Regions from separate parts of the Streptomyces sp. NPDC002619 genome, predicted to be linked through region 2. Evidence: riboswitches for the same ligand, from Rfam matches in the RefSeq annotation. Region 2 holds a riboswitch; the other holds the start of a gene.
What was found. A riboswitch is a leader RNA that binds a small molecule or an ion and turns the genes downstream of it on or off. The one in region 2 is predicted to bind cobalamin.
Positions count from the first base shown of each region.

Region 1 (7,406 bases), on a different contig from region 2:
TCGGTGATCGTGCGGCGGGTGACGAGCCATCCGGTGTGGTGCAGCCGGAGTGCCTCCGTGATGACCCGGTCCAGGTAGGGCAGTTGGGGCACGTCCTCGAAGGCGATGGGGCGGTCGCCGAGCACCTCGTCGAGTTCGGCGAGGACGCGGGCCTCGATGCCGGGGTGGCGGGCGAGTTCGTAGAGGACCCAGGACAGGACGGACGCCGTGGTCTCGGTGCCGGCCACCGCCAGGGTGAGGATCTCCGAACAGATCTGATCCTCCGTCAGCGTTAGGCCGGTCGTCTCGTCCTCGGCACTCAGGAGCATGGACAGCATGTCCCCGGTGTCGTGCTCGGAGGCCTGCAGCGCGGCGATGGCACTCCCGATGGTGGCCCGCACGTCGTCACGCGCCTTGAGGAAGCGCCGGTTGAAGTCGAGCGGCAGGCGTTCCACCCAGTCGGGGAGCATGATGCGTACACCGACGCCGTTCATGACCACCGACAGGTCCTCGCGCAACTGGCGGAAGGTGGCGGAGTCCAGGCTTCCGGAGAACACGGTCTTGGCGAGCATGTCCAGCGAGAGCTCGACCATGGCCTCGCGGACGTCCAGGGCCTGGCCGGGCGTCCATTCTTGGACGGTGGCGGCGACTTCTCCGCGCATGATGTCGACGTAGCCGGATATCTTGGGGCGGCCGAACGCCGGCTGCAACTGCCGCCGTTTGCGGACGTGTTCCTGTCCGGCGACGGTGACCACGGACTCGCCCAGCAACTGGCCCATCTTCTCGAAGAACCGGCCCTTGTCGAGGCTGGGGCCCAGGTCGGTGAGCATGGTGCGGATGAGTACGGGGTCCTGCACCACGATCGTGCGCGTGCCCGGCTGGAGGGTGATCTCCACCAGCGGGCCGTAGTTCTCACGTAGGGAAGCGATGAAAGCGAGGTTGTCGCGCCAGAGCTGTATGGCGTGACCCAGCAGCGGCAGCGAACCCGCCGCCCTGGGTATGGGGGGAGGCGCCATGAGCGTCACGGTTGTCGTACTCCCTTCACGGGTGATCACGGCACCCGTATCACTTCCCTCCTTCTCGTCACGCACAATCCGGGCCCACTTGTGTCCTCCACCACGAACTCCGCCGCGAACTCCCCTGCGGGGCCCGGCGGGAGGCATCCGGCCGCCGCTGCCCGTACGGTACGTGCGGAGCCGTTCCCGCCTTCCCCGTCCGACCGGAGGAACCCGCACGTGACCAGTCGCGTCACCTTGGTATCGCCCGCGATGAGCGTGTCCCTGCGCCAGGCCCGCTTCGACGACGGCGGCCCGCTCGACGAAAGCGGCGCGGCACGGGCCCGGGCGGCCCGAGGGACCCTGCGCGCGGCCCGGCGGGTGCTGGTCTCCCCCACCGTGCGCTGCCGGGGTACTGCGTCGGCGCTCGGACTCGACGCCACGGAGGCGGCCGAGCTGGCCGCACTGGACGTGGGCCGCTGGCGGGGCCGTACGCTCGACGAGGCCGCCGCGGCCGAACCGGACGCGGTCGCCGAGTGGTTGGCCGATCCGGGGGCCGCGCCGCACGGAGGTGAGTCGGTACGTGCCCTGTGCGCCCGCACGGCGCGCTGGCTGGAGTCGGTCCAGGATTCCGAGGGCGGGATCCTTGCCGTGGTGGAGCCGGAGTTCGTCCGGGCCGTCGTGGTCGTGGCCCTGGGTACGGCGCCGGAGACGTTCTGGCGGCTCGACGTACCGCCGTTGACGGCGACCGCGCTGACCGGACGCGCGGGTCGCTGGAACCTGCGGCTCGGGCAGTCGCTCGACGCCGAGGAAATCTGAGTGCCGTGAACGGCGGAGGGCCACCGAGTGGTTCCGGTGACCCTCTCCCCGTCAGTGCGGCACGGGTGTCGCCGCTGCCGCCGGTGGCCTCGCGGGGCGGGGGGACAGCAGGCGCTGGGCCAGCTCGCCGAAGAGCAGGCCGAAGCCGGTCCACAGGGTGAGCTGGATGGCGAGGGCCGACATGCGGAACCGCCACAGCAGGGTTGCCGGGAAGTCCGTCGGGACCTCATTGACGGCGGGCAGGAAGGCAAACGCCAGCCCGATCACGAGGACGAAGAAGGCGACCGCGGCGACGGTGGCGTACCAGGTGCCGAGGCGGCCGGCGAGTCGCTTGCCGACGATCACGGCGGCCACGGCCAGCAGGACGCTGAGCAGCATCATCAGGAAGTACAGGGTCGTGCGCCGGTCGATGGTGTCGGGGTCACCGACAGAGGGCGGGTTGGCCGGGTACTTCAGGAACGGGACGACGTAGACCGCGAGCAGTGCCGTGCCGGACAGCAGCAGGGCGGTGGCGCGCGGGGTGAAGCGGCCGACGCGGCCGAGCGCGAAGCAGAAGGCGAGGGCGGCGATGCCGCCGAAGGCGACCCCGTAGATCAGCACACCGGTGGCCAGGCCTGCGGTGGACTGCAGGGAACGGGAGACGGCCTCGACCTCGTGTGCGTGCGCCGGGGCGTGGGACTCTTCGAAACCGATGGCGTCGTCGACGCTCGGCTCACCGAGGACGTAGGCGACGAGCAGGGCGAGCAGGCCGGCCCCGAGGCCGGCCAGCATGCCCCGCACCAGAAGGTTTCTGACGGTTGCGGAGTTCATGGGTGTGCGGCGTCCCTCGCGTCAGTGGCAGGGGAAGCCGAGCAGATGGCGGGCGTCGTGCACCCACTCGTGGACGTTCTCGCCGGAGACGAGTGAGGTGGCGCCCTGCTCGGCGCCGACGAAGTACAGCAGGACCAGCATCAGGATGCCGAAGAAGACCGCCCACGGCGCGATCGCGCGGATCGGCAGTGTGGCGGGGAGTGCGGGGGCGTCGGTTGTCGGCTGAGCGACGTGCTGCGCCATGGCAGACCTCCTCGGGAGTTCGCGTCCCATCTCGGTGGTGCACTGGACGAGGGCGGCGGGTCTGACTCGCGGGCTCCCGAGGGTGTCCCGTTCACAGTGGCGCGACCGTGCCGGATTCTCACCGGCTTCCGCCTGGCCTTCGTCGATGTCCCTGAGACCGTACCGTGCGGCGGGACCACCGCCAAGTGCGCCCAGTTCCACGTGACCTCGGTCTCAGCGCGGCGCGACCGTCGAAAGCCAGTCGGTCAGCAGTGCGTTGATCTCCTCGGGACGTTCCTGCTGGATCCAGTGGCCGCAGCCCTCGAGGATGTGCGAGGCGCTGAGACCCGGCAGAGTGGTGGGGTACGCCTCCATCGCGTCGGCGAGCCAGATGGTGGAGGCGTCCAGGCCGCCGCCGACGAACAGCGACGGCTGGGTGACGGGGTCGCCGTGATGGTCGGCGAGGTCGGCCCAGTCGCGGTCCATGTTGCGATAGCGGTTGAGTGCTCCGGTCAGGCCGGTGCGCTCGAACTCACCCGCGTAGAAGTCGAGTTCACGCTCACCGAGCCAGGTCGGCAGCGGTCCGGCCGGGAAGCGGTCACGCAGGGCTGCGCCGGGACGGACGAAGTGCGGGTCCGGTGCGCCGGGTGCGGGCATGGTGTCGGCGGACAGCGCGGCGTAGAAACCCGCGAGCCAGCCACGGACGTCGGGCTCGATCTCCGCCTCGGCGCGGCCGGGTTCCTGGAAGTAGGAGACGTAGAACTCCTCTTCACCTCCCATCCGCGCGAACACGTCACTCGGTTTCGGACCCCCCGGCGGGGTATACGGGACGCTCAGCAGTCCGACGGCACGGAAGACGTCGGGTCGGAGCAGGGCGGAGGTGGCGGCGATGCTCGCGCCCCAGTCGTGGCCGACGATCACCGCGGACCGCTCACCCAGCGCCTCCACCACGGCGGCGTTGTCGTCCACGAGCTCGAGCAGCCGGTACGCGCTCAGTTCCGCGGGCTTGGAGGAGCGGCCGTATCCGCGCACGTCGACGGCGACGGCGCGGTAGCCGGCGGCTGCCAGCGCCGGGAGCTGGCGGCGCCACGAGTACCAGGACTCGGGGAACCCGTGTACGAGGAGCACCAGGGGGCCGTTGCCCTGTTCCACCAGGTGGATCCGGCCGGCCGGCGAGGGCACGAGCCGATGAGTGACGTCGGGGGCCGACGAGTGCGGCATGGATCCTCCCAGGGCTTGCGTGGACAACTGGGTCGATCATGCGTCGCCGGCACGCGGCAGGCCGAGAGATGTTGCCGGTCCGGCAAACGAACCGGCCCGGCGTGCGTCCGGGCCGGTGGCGGTCTCAGTCCCGTACCGACGGGTGCGCGATACGGGCCGTGCTGCGCGCGATACGGCAGGCCGACTCCTACGAAGAGAAGGCGGGTTGTACGATATGACTGGCCGTCAGACGCTCGATCGTCTCCACGGCCAGGCTGCGCGACTCGTCGTCGACGTGGGGCCCTGCGTCGATGGCGTACGTGTCGAGCATCGCCATCGCGATGTCGAAGACGGGCTCCGGACGCGTGGTGAGGTAGGCGAGCAGATCGTCGTCGCTGCCACGTGCCGCCAGCAGGATCGCCTTGATGAGCGGGTTGTCGGCGGCCTGCTGGAGGGGGTAGCCGACGCCGGCCCTCCCCCCGGACTCCAAGTCGTATCGATGCGCGTCGAGTTCGCGCTGGTTGCCCACCACCGCGAGGGCCTGGGTGTGCCAGGTGTGCGGCTTCGTCTACGACGAGGCCGAGGGCTGGCCCGACGAGGACATCCCGCCCGGTACGGCCTGGGAGGACCTCCCCGACGACTGGTCGTGCCCGGACTGCGGCGCGGCCAAGGCCGACTTCGAGATGGTCGAGGTCACGCACGCCTGAGTCGGGCCACAGGATCTGCGGTACCTGATCCGCCGGCCCTACCCTGGGCCCGTGTGGAGGTGCGGCGAGGATCCAGGGGCGGCGGCGTCCCGGCTCACGGGGCGACCGGTGACGGACGTACGTCCGCTGTCCGGGTCACTCGCCGAAGTCACCCTCCGCGGCGGGCAGTTGGTGGTCGTGAAGCGCGCCGACGCGCCACGGGCCGTAGCGTCCGAGGTGGCCGGGCTGCGCTGGCTGGCCGCCGCAGGAACGGTCCGCGTACCGGCGGTGCACGGTCATGACGAGCGGTGGCTGGTGATCGACCGCGTCCCGACGGGCCGGCCGAGCCCGGAGGCGGCGTTCGACTTCGGCAGGTCGCTGGCCGCCCTCCACGCCACCGGCGCACCCGCGTTCGGGGTCGCCCCGCCCGGCGGTCCCGACGACGCGTACATCGGTCTCGCCCCGATGCGCAACGCGCCCGGCACGGACTGGCCGGGCTGGTACGCCGAGCACCGCGTGCTCCCGTATCTGCGGCGGGCGGTCGACGACGGCATCGTCCAGCCCGCCGAAGCGAGCGTCGTCGAGCGGGTCTGCGAGCGGTTGCCCGAGCTGGCGGGCCCCGCCGAGCCGCCCGCGCGGCTGCACGGCGACCTGTGGAACGGCAACGTCCTGTGGGGCGGCGACGGCCACGTCCGGCTCATCGACCCGGCCGCGCACGGCGGACACCGCGAGACGGACCTGGCGATGCTGCGGCTCTTCGGCTGTCCCCACCTGGGCGCGGTGCTGGCCGGCTACCAGGAGAGGGCGCCCCTGGCCGACGGCTGGGCGGACCGCGTCGGCGTCCACCAGCTGTTCCCGCTTCTGGTGCACGCGGTGCTGTTCGGCCGAGGTTACGCGGAACAGGCCCTGGACGCGGCCGGGTCGGCCCTGCGGTCCTGAGCGCGGATACCGTCTCTCTACCGGACGCCCTGGCGGATCTCTTCGAGGCGGGTCGTCAGCCGCTGGTGGCGCTGCGAGGCGGCCTGGGAGGAGTTGAGTCCCTGGTGCGACGCGATCTGCCGCCAGTCCATGCCGCGCCGCCGGGCCTCCATGACGACCCGGCTCTCCAGGCGGTCCAGTTGATGGCGCAGGTCCTCGAAGAGGCTGAGCGCGGCGCCCACGTCGTCCGCGGTCACGCCCGGTTCCGGACCGCCGTCCGACCCTCGGCGGTCGGCGGCGGTGACCAGTCGGCCGAGCAGGTCGACGTCCCGCGCGGCCTGCTCCGCCGGGGCACAGACGGCCTCTGACCGCTCCGCCAGCGCGGCCAGTCGCAGCCGCGCGTCGTCCTGCATGTCATGTGCCATGCGGGCATGCTATCCCAGCCATTCAATGGAACAACGTTTTGTTGTTTCCTTAATTCGGGCTGAGATTACAGAGAGTAAGGAAACCAACCACCCGTTCGAATCGTATAAGTGCATGGAAGCCGAAACAGGGAGAGACCATGCAACCGTTCACGCTCAACTACGCGCGCCCGGCTGTGCAGTTGGAAGTCAGCACTCCGTACATGTACGACTCCGGACTGCAGTTGAACGTACTCCCCGATGGCCGAATCGCAGCCACAGATCACGCGACCCTGAGAGCGCTGGGGACCACGACCTCCACCGCGGGCTCCAAGACGCACTTCGACGACTGACCGCGGGCCGACAATGACCGTACTCATCCTGACCAGTGAAGAGGACGTGACGGCGGACATGGTGGTCCTCCGGCTCCATGAGGCCGGCGTGCCCGTGGTTCGGCTCGATCCCGCCGATCTCACCAGCGGGGTCGCCCTGTCGGGCGAGTACGTGCAGGGCGTCAGCCGCGGGCATCTGTCCGTCGCGGGCCGCCTGGTGAGCATGAACGGTCTGCGTTCCGTCTGGGTGCGCAGGCCGGGCCTCGCGGCCTCGCGCGCCGCCGAGCCGTCCGCCTGGCTGACGGAGGAGGCCTCCCAGGCGCTGTACGGCATGCTGCGCGCCACGGACGCGCGGTGGATGAACCACCCGGACGCCGCCCGGCGGGCGCGCCACAAGCCCTGGCAGCTCCGGCTCGCCCAGCTCAGCGGACTGCCCGTGCCGGCGACCCTGATCACGACCTTTCCGCAGGCTGCCCGGGACTTCGCGGAGCGCTTCCCGGACCTGGTGGTCAAACCCGTCTCCGGCGCCCACCCCCAGGAGCCGCCGCGCGCGGTGCCGACCAGCCGGGTGGCACCGGACACGGACTTCACAGCCGTCGCCTTCGGGCCGACGCTGCTGCAACGGCGCGTGGCCAAGCGGGCCGACATCCGGCTGACGGTCGTCGGCGAGCAACTGCTGGCCGCGCGCAAGGCCGTCGCCGCGGACGCGGACCCCGACGACGTCGACGTCCGCTTCGCCCCGTCCGCGTCCCTATGGCTTCCCGTGGACGTGCCCCCGCGTGTGGCGGCGGCCGTCCACGCCTATATGAAAAGCGCCGAACTCGCCTACGGGGCCTTCGACTTCGCCGAGGACGTCGACGGCATCTGGTGGTTCCTGGAGTGCAACCAGTCGGGGCAGTTCGGGTTCGTCGAGCTGGACACCGGCCAGCCGATCGCCCGCACCATCGCGCGGTGGCTGGCGGGCGGGTCGGGCGAGACATGCTCGCCCGCGGGCGGCACACAGAGGTCGGTTATCTGACCGAGCCTCCTGATCTCAGTACGTAC
Region 1 is NZ_JBIAQV010000032.1:42,061-49,466, forward strand. It holds gene ACFYXB_RS33985 (cytochrome P450) at 1-995, opposite strand, end outside; gene ACFYXB_RS33990 (histidine phosphatase family protein) at 1,215-1,793, shown strand; gene ACFYXB_RS33995 (CbtA family protein) at 1,845-2,603, opposite strand; gene ACFYXB_RS34000 (CbtB-domain containing protein) at 2,625-2,846, opposite strand; cobalamin riboswitch at 2,883-3,044, opposite strand; gene ACFYXB_RS34005 (alpha/beta fold hydrolase) at 3,060-4,046, opposite strand; gene ACFYXB_RS34010 (hypothetical protein) at 4,234-4,557, opposite strand; gene ACFYXB_RS34015 (rubredoxin) at 4,547-4,732, shown strand; gene ACFYXB_RS34020 (fructosamine kinase family protein) at 4,784-5,650, shown strand; gene ACFYXB_RS34025 (hypothetical protein) at 5,668-6,054, opposite strand; gene tgmA (putative ATP-grasp-modified RiPP) at 6,192-6,383, shown strand; gene tgmB (ATP-grasp ribosomal peptide maturase) at 6,397-7,380, shown strand; gene ACFYXB_RS34040 (hypothetical protein) at 7,396-7,406, opposite strand, start outside.
Region 1: it holds a riboswitch for cobalamin, as region 2 does, so the genes downstream of both, ACFYXB_RS34000 (CbtB-domain containing protein) here and ACFYXB_RS29355 (cobalamin biosynthesis protein) in region 2, are expected to answer to the same signal.

Region 2 (7,406 bases):
GCCTTGCCTTCGTCGGTCGCGCCATCGCGGCCGGGGCCGAGGGCGGCGTCGGCCCAGTGGGCGAGGCGGGCGGCGTCCGCGAGGCCGGAGCGCGCCATTCTGGCCAGTTCGGCGGGGGCGGGGGTGCCCTCCGGCGGCCGGGGTGCGGGGCGGTGCGAGCGCTGCTGGTTCATCGCTCGGGGGGCGGCGGCCAGGGGTCGCGGTCGGACGAGTCGGAGCCTTGAGTCGCGCGGGATACGGGACGTCACGGGGGCAGTCTTCCTGTTGACGGTCCGAAAACCCAAACGGAATGTCACGGCGGGCGACGGGGCTGGCCAACGCACACGGTCTTGAGGGGGCCGAAGAGGCGCGATCCAGCCAGTCGTACGGCCTTAAACGGAATGAGTGGAACCGGTTGCTGTCGGGCGCGGGCACGGTGGGCCGGGCGGGCCGGGGGGCGTCACATCAGCGGGGTCAGGAAGCGGCGCAGCCGTTCCTCGTACTCCTCGGGGTCGGCGTTCCACATCGCCCCGTGCGGGGCGTCCGGCACGGTGTGCAGGGCGACCCGGTCGGGGCGGAGGGCGGCGAGACGGCGCGAGAGGCCCCAGGGGGCGACCGTGTCGCCCGGGCCGTGGACGATCAGGGTGGGCACGTCGAGAAGGGAGGGGTCGGCGCTCTCGGCGAGGCGTTCGGCGTGCAGACCGGTGCGGCCCTGGGCGGCCCGCACGGCCAGCGGCAGCACGGGGTCCGGGGTGTGACGGGCCGCGGCGAGGGCGCGCAGCGTGGTCTCCCAGCTGAGCACCGGCGAGTCCAGGACGAGGCCGGACACCCGGTCGCGCACGGGGGAGTGCGTTGCGGCGCGCAGGGCCATGGTGGCGCCGATGGACCAGCCGAGGAGGACGACGCGGCGGGCGCCGTAGCGGACGGCGTAGCGGATCGCCGCGTCCACGTCGCGCCACTCGGTCTCGCCGAGGTGGTTCAGGCCGTCCGGCGGCCGGGGCGCGCCGAGGTCGCCGCGGTAGGCGAGGGCGAGCACGGGGAGGCGCCGGTTGTGGAGGAACCGCATCAGGTTCATGGCGTGCTCGCGGGTGGTGCCCAGGCCGTGCACCGCGATCACCCAGGTGTCCCGGTAGCCGGGCACGAACCAGGCAGGCAGGGAGCCGAGTTCGCCGGGTACGTCGATGTCGGCGTAGTCGAGGCCCAGGGCGGCGCTCGGGTTGCCGACGTACACGTTCGGGGTGAGCCAGACCTTGTCGCCGGGCTCGAGGGTGCCGTGCGTGACGCGTTCCAGACGGCGTACGACCGTGTCGGCGGTGTGCTGGGCGGCCCCCAGGACCGGGCCGACCACGGCGTGGGAGCCGTCACCCGCGAGGCCGTAGATGCCGGGGCGCAGGGAGGCCAGGTCGCGGGTGATCGTGATCTGGCCGGCCGCGGTGCCGTGCACGGTGAGCCGGGGTTCGGTGGGCAGGGGCCGCCCCGCGGGCGCCTTCAGCGCGGCGTCGCTGGCCATCCGCCCGGCGGCCACGCTCGCCGCTCCGGCTGCCAGGACCGCGGTGACGGCAGCGGCCGTCGCAGTGACTGTGCGCACGGGTCCAGTGTCCTGTTGGTCCCGGTCATCGGCCAGCGGGAAGTGGGAAGCGGGGGACGGTTCACGAAAAAAGGCCGTCGCTATTGCCGTTGCCCATAGCCCCGCAGTCGGTCCGTCACCTCTGTCAGTTGGGGTTCCGTCAGGAGGGTAGGGGTTCGGCCCGGTACCGATGTCGCTGTCAGCCATACGTGGCACATCCACTCCAGTTGGGCCGTGCGGTCGTAGGCCTGGTCGAGGGTCGTGCCGTAGGTGATCGTGCCGTGGTTCTGGAGGAGGCAGCCGGAGCGGTCGGTCAGGGCGTGGAGCATGTTCTCGGCCAACTCGGCGGTGCCGTACGTCGCATAGGGGGCGACCCGGACCGGGCCCCCGAGGGCGGCGCACATGTAGTGGATCGTCGGGAGTTCGGAGACGAGCGTCGAGACGGCCGTCGCGTGCACGGCGTGGGTGTGGACGACCGCGCCGGCGTCCGTTGTGCGGTAGATCGCCAGATGCATGGGCAGCTCGCTGGTCGGGACCAGCGTGCCGAGCACCTGACGGCCGTCGAGGTCCACCCCGGTGATGTCCCCGGGTGTCAGGCGGTCGTACGGCACGCCCGACGGCGTGACCAGCACGATGTCCCCGACGCGCACCGACACGTTGCCGGAGGTGCCGACGACCAGCCCGTCCCGCACCGTCCGGCGGGCCGTTTCGACGAGCGACAACCAGGCCCGGACCTCCGCGTCGAGCGCATCCCTCCTCCGCACCTCAGGCACACCCTGTGCGCCCTCCCGGCCATCCCCCGTGTCCCGCCGCTGTTCAGCCATGCCCGCGATCCTGCCAGCCGACGCGCGGCAGCCTGCCGGGTGACCAGAATCTCTTCAGCGGGTCGCCGGGCCGGCTGAAGACGTTCAACCAGGGCCACCGGCCAACGGGCGTCCGGGTCGCCGCGCCCGAGCGGGCAGCAATCCCCGATTTGCGACACCGCCAAGCCTGCTTGAGTTCATCTTCCGTTCATCCAGGTTTCCTACGGTCAACCGGCCGATGACCTCAAAAGATTGCCTGGGTAAATGGAAAGCTTCTCGCTGATCCTCGCGATTGTGGTGGTAACCGCACTCGCGTTTGATTTCACGAACGGTTTCCACGACACCGCCAACGCGATGGCCACGACCATCTCGACCGGTGCGCTCAGACCCAAGGTCGCGGTGGCCATGTCCGCCGCACTCAACCTCGTGGGAGCTTTCCTCTCCGTGGAGGTCGCCAACACGATCTCCAAAGGTCTCGTCGACGAGACCGGCATCCGTCCCGAGGTCATCTTCGCCGCACTGGTCGGCGCGATCCTCTGGAACCTGGTGACCTGGCTGGTGGGCCTGCCCTCCAGCTCCTCGCACGCCCTGATGGGCGGTCTGGTCGGCGCCACCATCGCCTCCGCCGGCCTCGGCGCCGTCCACGGCGACGCGCTCGTCACCAAGGTCCTTCTGCCGGCGCTCGCGGCCCCGCTCGTCGCGGGCCTGGCGGCGATGTTCGCGACCCGGTTCTCGTACGCCATCAGCAAGAACGCCGACGGCGAGGCCACCCGCAAGGGCTACCGCGCCGGCCAGATCGCCTCCGCCGGCCTGGTCTCCCTCGCGCACGGCACGAACGACGCACAGAAGACGATGGGCATCATCACCCTCGCGCTGATCGCCGGCGGTGCCGTCGCCCCCGGCTCGAACCCTCCCACCTGGGTGATCCTCTCCGCCGGTCTCGCGATCGCGCTCGGCACCTACATCGGTGGCTGGCGCATCATCCGCACGATGGGCAAGGGTCTGACCGACCTTCAGCCGCAGCAGGGCTTCGCCGCCCAGACCAGCGCGGCCACGGCCATCCTGGCCTCCTCCCACCTCGGCTTCTCGCTCTCCACCACGCACGTCGTCTCGGGCTCCGTGATGGGCGCCGGCCTCGGCCGCAAGGGCGGCGCGGTCCGCTGGTCCACCGCGACCCGCATGATCGTCGCCTGGGCGCTGACTCTGCCGGCCGCCGCGCTGGTCGGCGCGCTCGCGGAAAGCGTGACGGACCTGGGCGACTGGGCCACCGCCGTCGTCGCCGTCTTCCTGGTCGCCGCGAGCGCCGCGATCTGGAAGCTCTCCCGCCGCGAGGTGGTCGACCACAGCAACGTCAACGACGCCGAGGAGCCGGCCGGTGTGGTGACCACGGCCATCGTCGCAGTGACGCCGCCCCCGGCGGGCACGGTGACCGAGGAACTGACGGCCACGATCCCCTCGCCCGCCCCGGCCCCGGCCACCGCCGACCCGGCCGCCCCGCCGGCCGCCGCCGTCTGAGCCCGCCCACCCGGTAATCGAAGGAAGCATCACCATGAAGATCGACTGGTCGGCCATCGGCTCCGTCTTCGGCGTCAGCCTCGTGGCCACCGTGGGCCTCGTGGCTCTCTTCACCCTCGGCGTGGCGGGTCTGTCGCGCCGCGAACGGGCCGCAGCCCAGGGCAACCCCGCGGCGCTCGCGGTGACCGGTGCGTACGTCTGCTTCGCTGCGTGCGCGGGGGCAGTGGCGTACGGCATCTACTTGATCATGGCCAAGGCCTGACGCCGGTCACGGCCGAGACCTGAACTCGGTCCCGGCGGCGTCCGCCGGGCGTGCACGGCTCCTTCCCGACCTGTTCGGGCAGGAGCCTTTCGCATGCCGTCACCCGGCGTGCGCCGGCGCCGATATGAGCCTCGGCACACTCTCCCCACGCAGGTCAACAGCAAGTTGACGGCCCTTCCGAGGGCGTGGTGGACTTCCTGAGCCATGTACGGCGGCAAGAGAGGAAGCCGGTGCGAATCCGGCGCGGTCCCGCCACTGTCACCGGGGAAGAACTCCCCGGGAGCCAGGAACTCTCACCGCCGGTCTCGTCGAACCAGGGCGTGGACACCCTGAGTGAGGACATATCGCCATGCGCGGCTGCGGATTGAGGTACGGCACCAGGTCGCTTCCCGACCCCTCGGCCGGCTGAGCCGATGCGTGCCGATCGCGTCTTCGCGTACGGCGCCACCGTCGGCCTCCTCGGCGACCTGCTCCTGGGCGATCCGCGCCGCGGGCATCCCGTGGCCGCGTTCGGCCGGGTCGCCGGCGCCGTCGAGCAGGTGCTGTGGCGGGACCACCGGGGACGGGGCGCGCTGCACACCGCCGTGTGCGTCGGGGGTGCCGTCGCGCTCGGGGCGGTGGCCGAGAAGGCCGTACGCACCTCCCCCGCCGCTTCCGTCGCACTGACCGCGGTTGCCACCTGGGCCGTCGTGGGCGGGACTTCACTGGCCCGGGAGGCGCGGACCGTCGGGCGGGCCCTGGAGGCGGGGGCCGTGGCCGCGGCGCGGGCGCGACTTCCGCATCTGTGCGGGCGGGATCCCCAGGCCCTGGATGCCGACGGGATCGCGCGGGCCGTCGTCGAGTCCGTCGCCGAGAACACCTCCGACGCCGTCGTGGGGGCACTGGTGTGGGGAGCCGTGGGCGGTGTGCCCGGGCTGCTCGGATTTCGTGCCGTCAACACCCTGGACGCGATGGTCGGGCACAAGTCGCCCAAGTACCGGCGGTACGGGTGGGCTTCGGCGCGGCTGGACGACGTGGCGGGGTGGCCCGGGGCGCGACTGACTGCCGTCCTGGCCGCGGTCGCCGGGGGTGACCCTCTGGGGGCCGTACGCGTCTGGCGTGCCGATGCCGCGAAGCACCCGAGTCCCAACGCGGGGCCCGTGGAAGCGTCGTTCGCGGGGGCGCTGGGGGTGCGGCTGGGCGGAACGCTGTCGTACGCAGGGCGGGTTGAACATCGGCCGGTACTGAACGAGGAGGGGCGTTCTGTGGAAGTCGGGGACATCGAGCGGGCGGTTCGGCTCTCGAAGCGCGTCGGTCTGCTCGCGCTCGGCGTCAGTGTCGCCGCGGGTCTCGTCATGAAGGGACGTACGCCATGAACGGTGGTCTCCTCGTCGCCGGTACCACCTCCGATGCCGGGAAGAGTGTCGTGACCGCCGGGATCTGTCGGTGGCTTGTGCGGCAGGGGGTCAAGGTGGCGCCGTTCAAGGCGCAGAACATGTCCCTCAACTCGTTCGTGACGCGTGAGGGTGCGGAGATCGGGCGGGCGCAGGCCATGCAGGCACAGGCGTGCCGCGTCGAGCCGACCGCGCTGATGAATCCCGTGCTGCTCAAGCCGGGCGGCGAGCAGAGCAGTCAAGTCGTGCTGCTCGGAAAGCCGGTGGGCGAGCTGAGCGCTCGCGGGTATCACGGCGGGCGGCAACAGGCGCTCCTCGGCACTGTGTTGGAGTCTCTGGAGGAGTTGCGGGGCACGTATGACGCGGTGATCTGTGAGGGGGCCGGTTCGCCCGCCGAGATCAATCTGCGGCGGACCGACATCGTGAACATGGGGATCGCCCGGAACGCGCGGCTGCCCGTGCTCGTCGTCGGCGACATCGACCGCGGGGGTGTCTTCGCCTCCTTCTTCGGGACGGTCGCACTGCTGTCGCCGGAGGACCAGGAGCTGGTCGCCGGGTTCCTCGTCAACAAGTTCCGGGGGGACATCAGCCTCCTCGAGCCGGGGCTCGACATGCTGCACGGACTGACCGGGCGGCGGACGTACGGCGTCCTGCCGTTCCGGCACGGGCTCGGGATCGACGAGGAGGACGGGCTGCGGATCTCCCTGCGGGGTGCCGTACGGGAGTCGGCCGTCGCCGCGCCGGTAGGCGAGGATGTGCTGCGCGTCGCCGTCTGCGCGGTTCCCCTCATGTCGAACTTCACGGACGTGGACGCCCTGGCCGCCGAACCGGGCGTCGTCGTACGGTTCGTGGACCGGCCGGAGGAGCTGGCCGACGCGGATCTCGTCGTCGTTCCGGGGACGCGCGGGACGGTGCGGGCCCTCGAGTGGCTGCGGGAGCGGGGGCTGGCGGAGGCGTTGCGGCGCAGGGCCGCCGACGGCCGACCCGTGCTCGGCATCTGCGGTGGCTTCCAGATGCTCGGCGAGCACATCGAGGACGACGTCGAAAGCCGCCGGGGGGACGTGGCCGGGCTCGGCATCCTGCCCGTGCGGGTGCGGTTCGCGCGGGAGAAGACCTTGGCCCGGCCCGTCGGTGAGGCACTCGGTGAGCGCGTCGAGGGGTACGAGATCCATCACGGGGTCGCCGAAGTGACCGGCGGCGAGGCCTTCTTGGACGGCTGCCGGGTCGGGCGGACCTGGGGCACGCACTGGCACGGCTCCCTGGAGTCGGACGGTTTCCGGCGGGCCTTCCTGCGCGAGGTGGCCGCCGCCGCGGGCCGCCGCTTCGTGCCCGCCCCCGACACCTCCTTCGCCGCGCTGCGCGAGGAGCAGCTGGACCGGCTCGGCGACCTGATCGAACAGCACGCGGACACCGACGCGCTCCGGCGGCTCATCGAGTCGGGCGCGCCGCAAGGACTGCCCTTCATCCCACCGGGAGCGCCCGCATGAGCACAGTGTTGTTGTTGTCGACCGCCGACACCGATCTGCTGGCGGCCCGCGCCTCCGGCGCGCCCTATCTGATCGGCAACCCGACCCGGATCGACGTCGTGGAGGAGTTGCCGTCCCTCGTCGAGGGCGCCGACCTCGCGGTCGTACGACTGCTCGGCGGCAAGCGTGCCTGGGAGGACGGGCTCGCCGCCCTCAAGGCCGCCGGGATACCCACCGTCCTGCTGGGCGGGGAGTCCGTGCCCGACGCCGAGTTGATGGCCGAGTCGTCCGTGCCGGCCGGTGTCGTGGCGGAGGCGCTGCGCTATCTGGTGGAGGGCGGGCCCGCCAACCTCACCGAACTCGCCCGGTTCCTGTCCGACACGGTGCTGCTGACCGGTGAGGGGTTCGACGAGCCGTTGCGGATGCCCGAGTACGGCGTCC
Region 2 is NZ_JBIAQV010000023.1:63,566-70,971, reverse strand. It holds gene ACFYXB_RS29380 (hypothetical protein) at 1-248, opposite strand, end outside; gene ACFYXB_RS29375 (alpha/beta hydrolase) at 440-1,567, opposite strand; gene ACFYXB_RS29370 (class II aldolase/adducin family protein) at 1,648-2,370, opposite strand; gene ACFYXB_RS29365 (anion permease) at 2,614-3,864, shown strand; gene ACFYXB_RS29360 (hypothetical protein) at 3,899-4,126, shown strand; cobalamin riboswitch at 4,298-4,440, shown strand; gene ACFYXB_RS29355 (cobalamin biosynthesis protein) at 4,540-5,481, shown strand; gene ACFYXB_RS29350 (cobyric acid synthase) at 5,478-6,986, shown strand; gene cobN (cobaltochelatase subunit CobN) at 6,983-7,406, shown strand, end outside.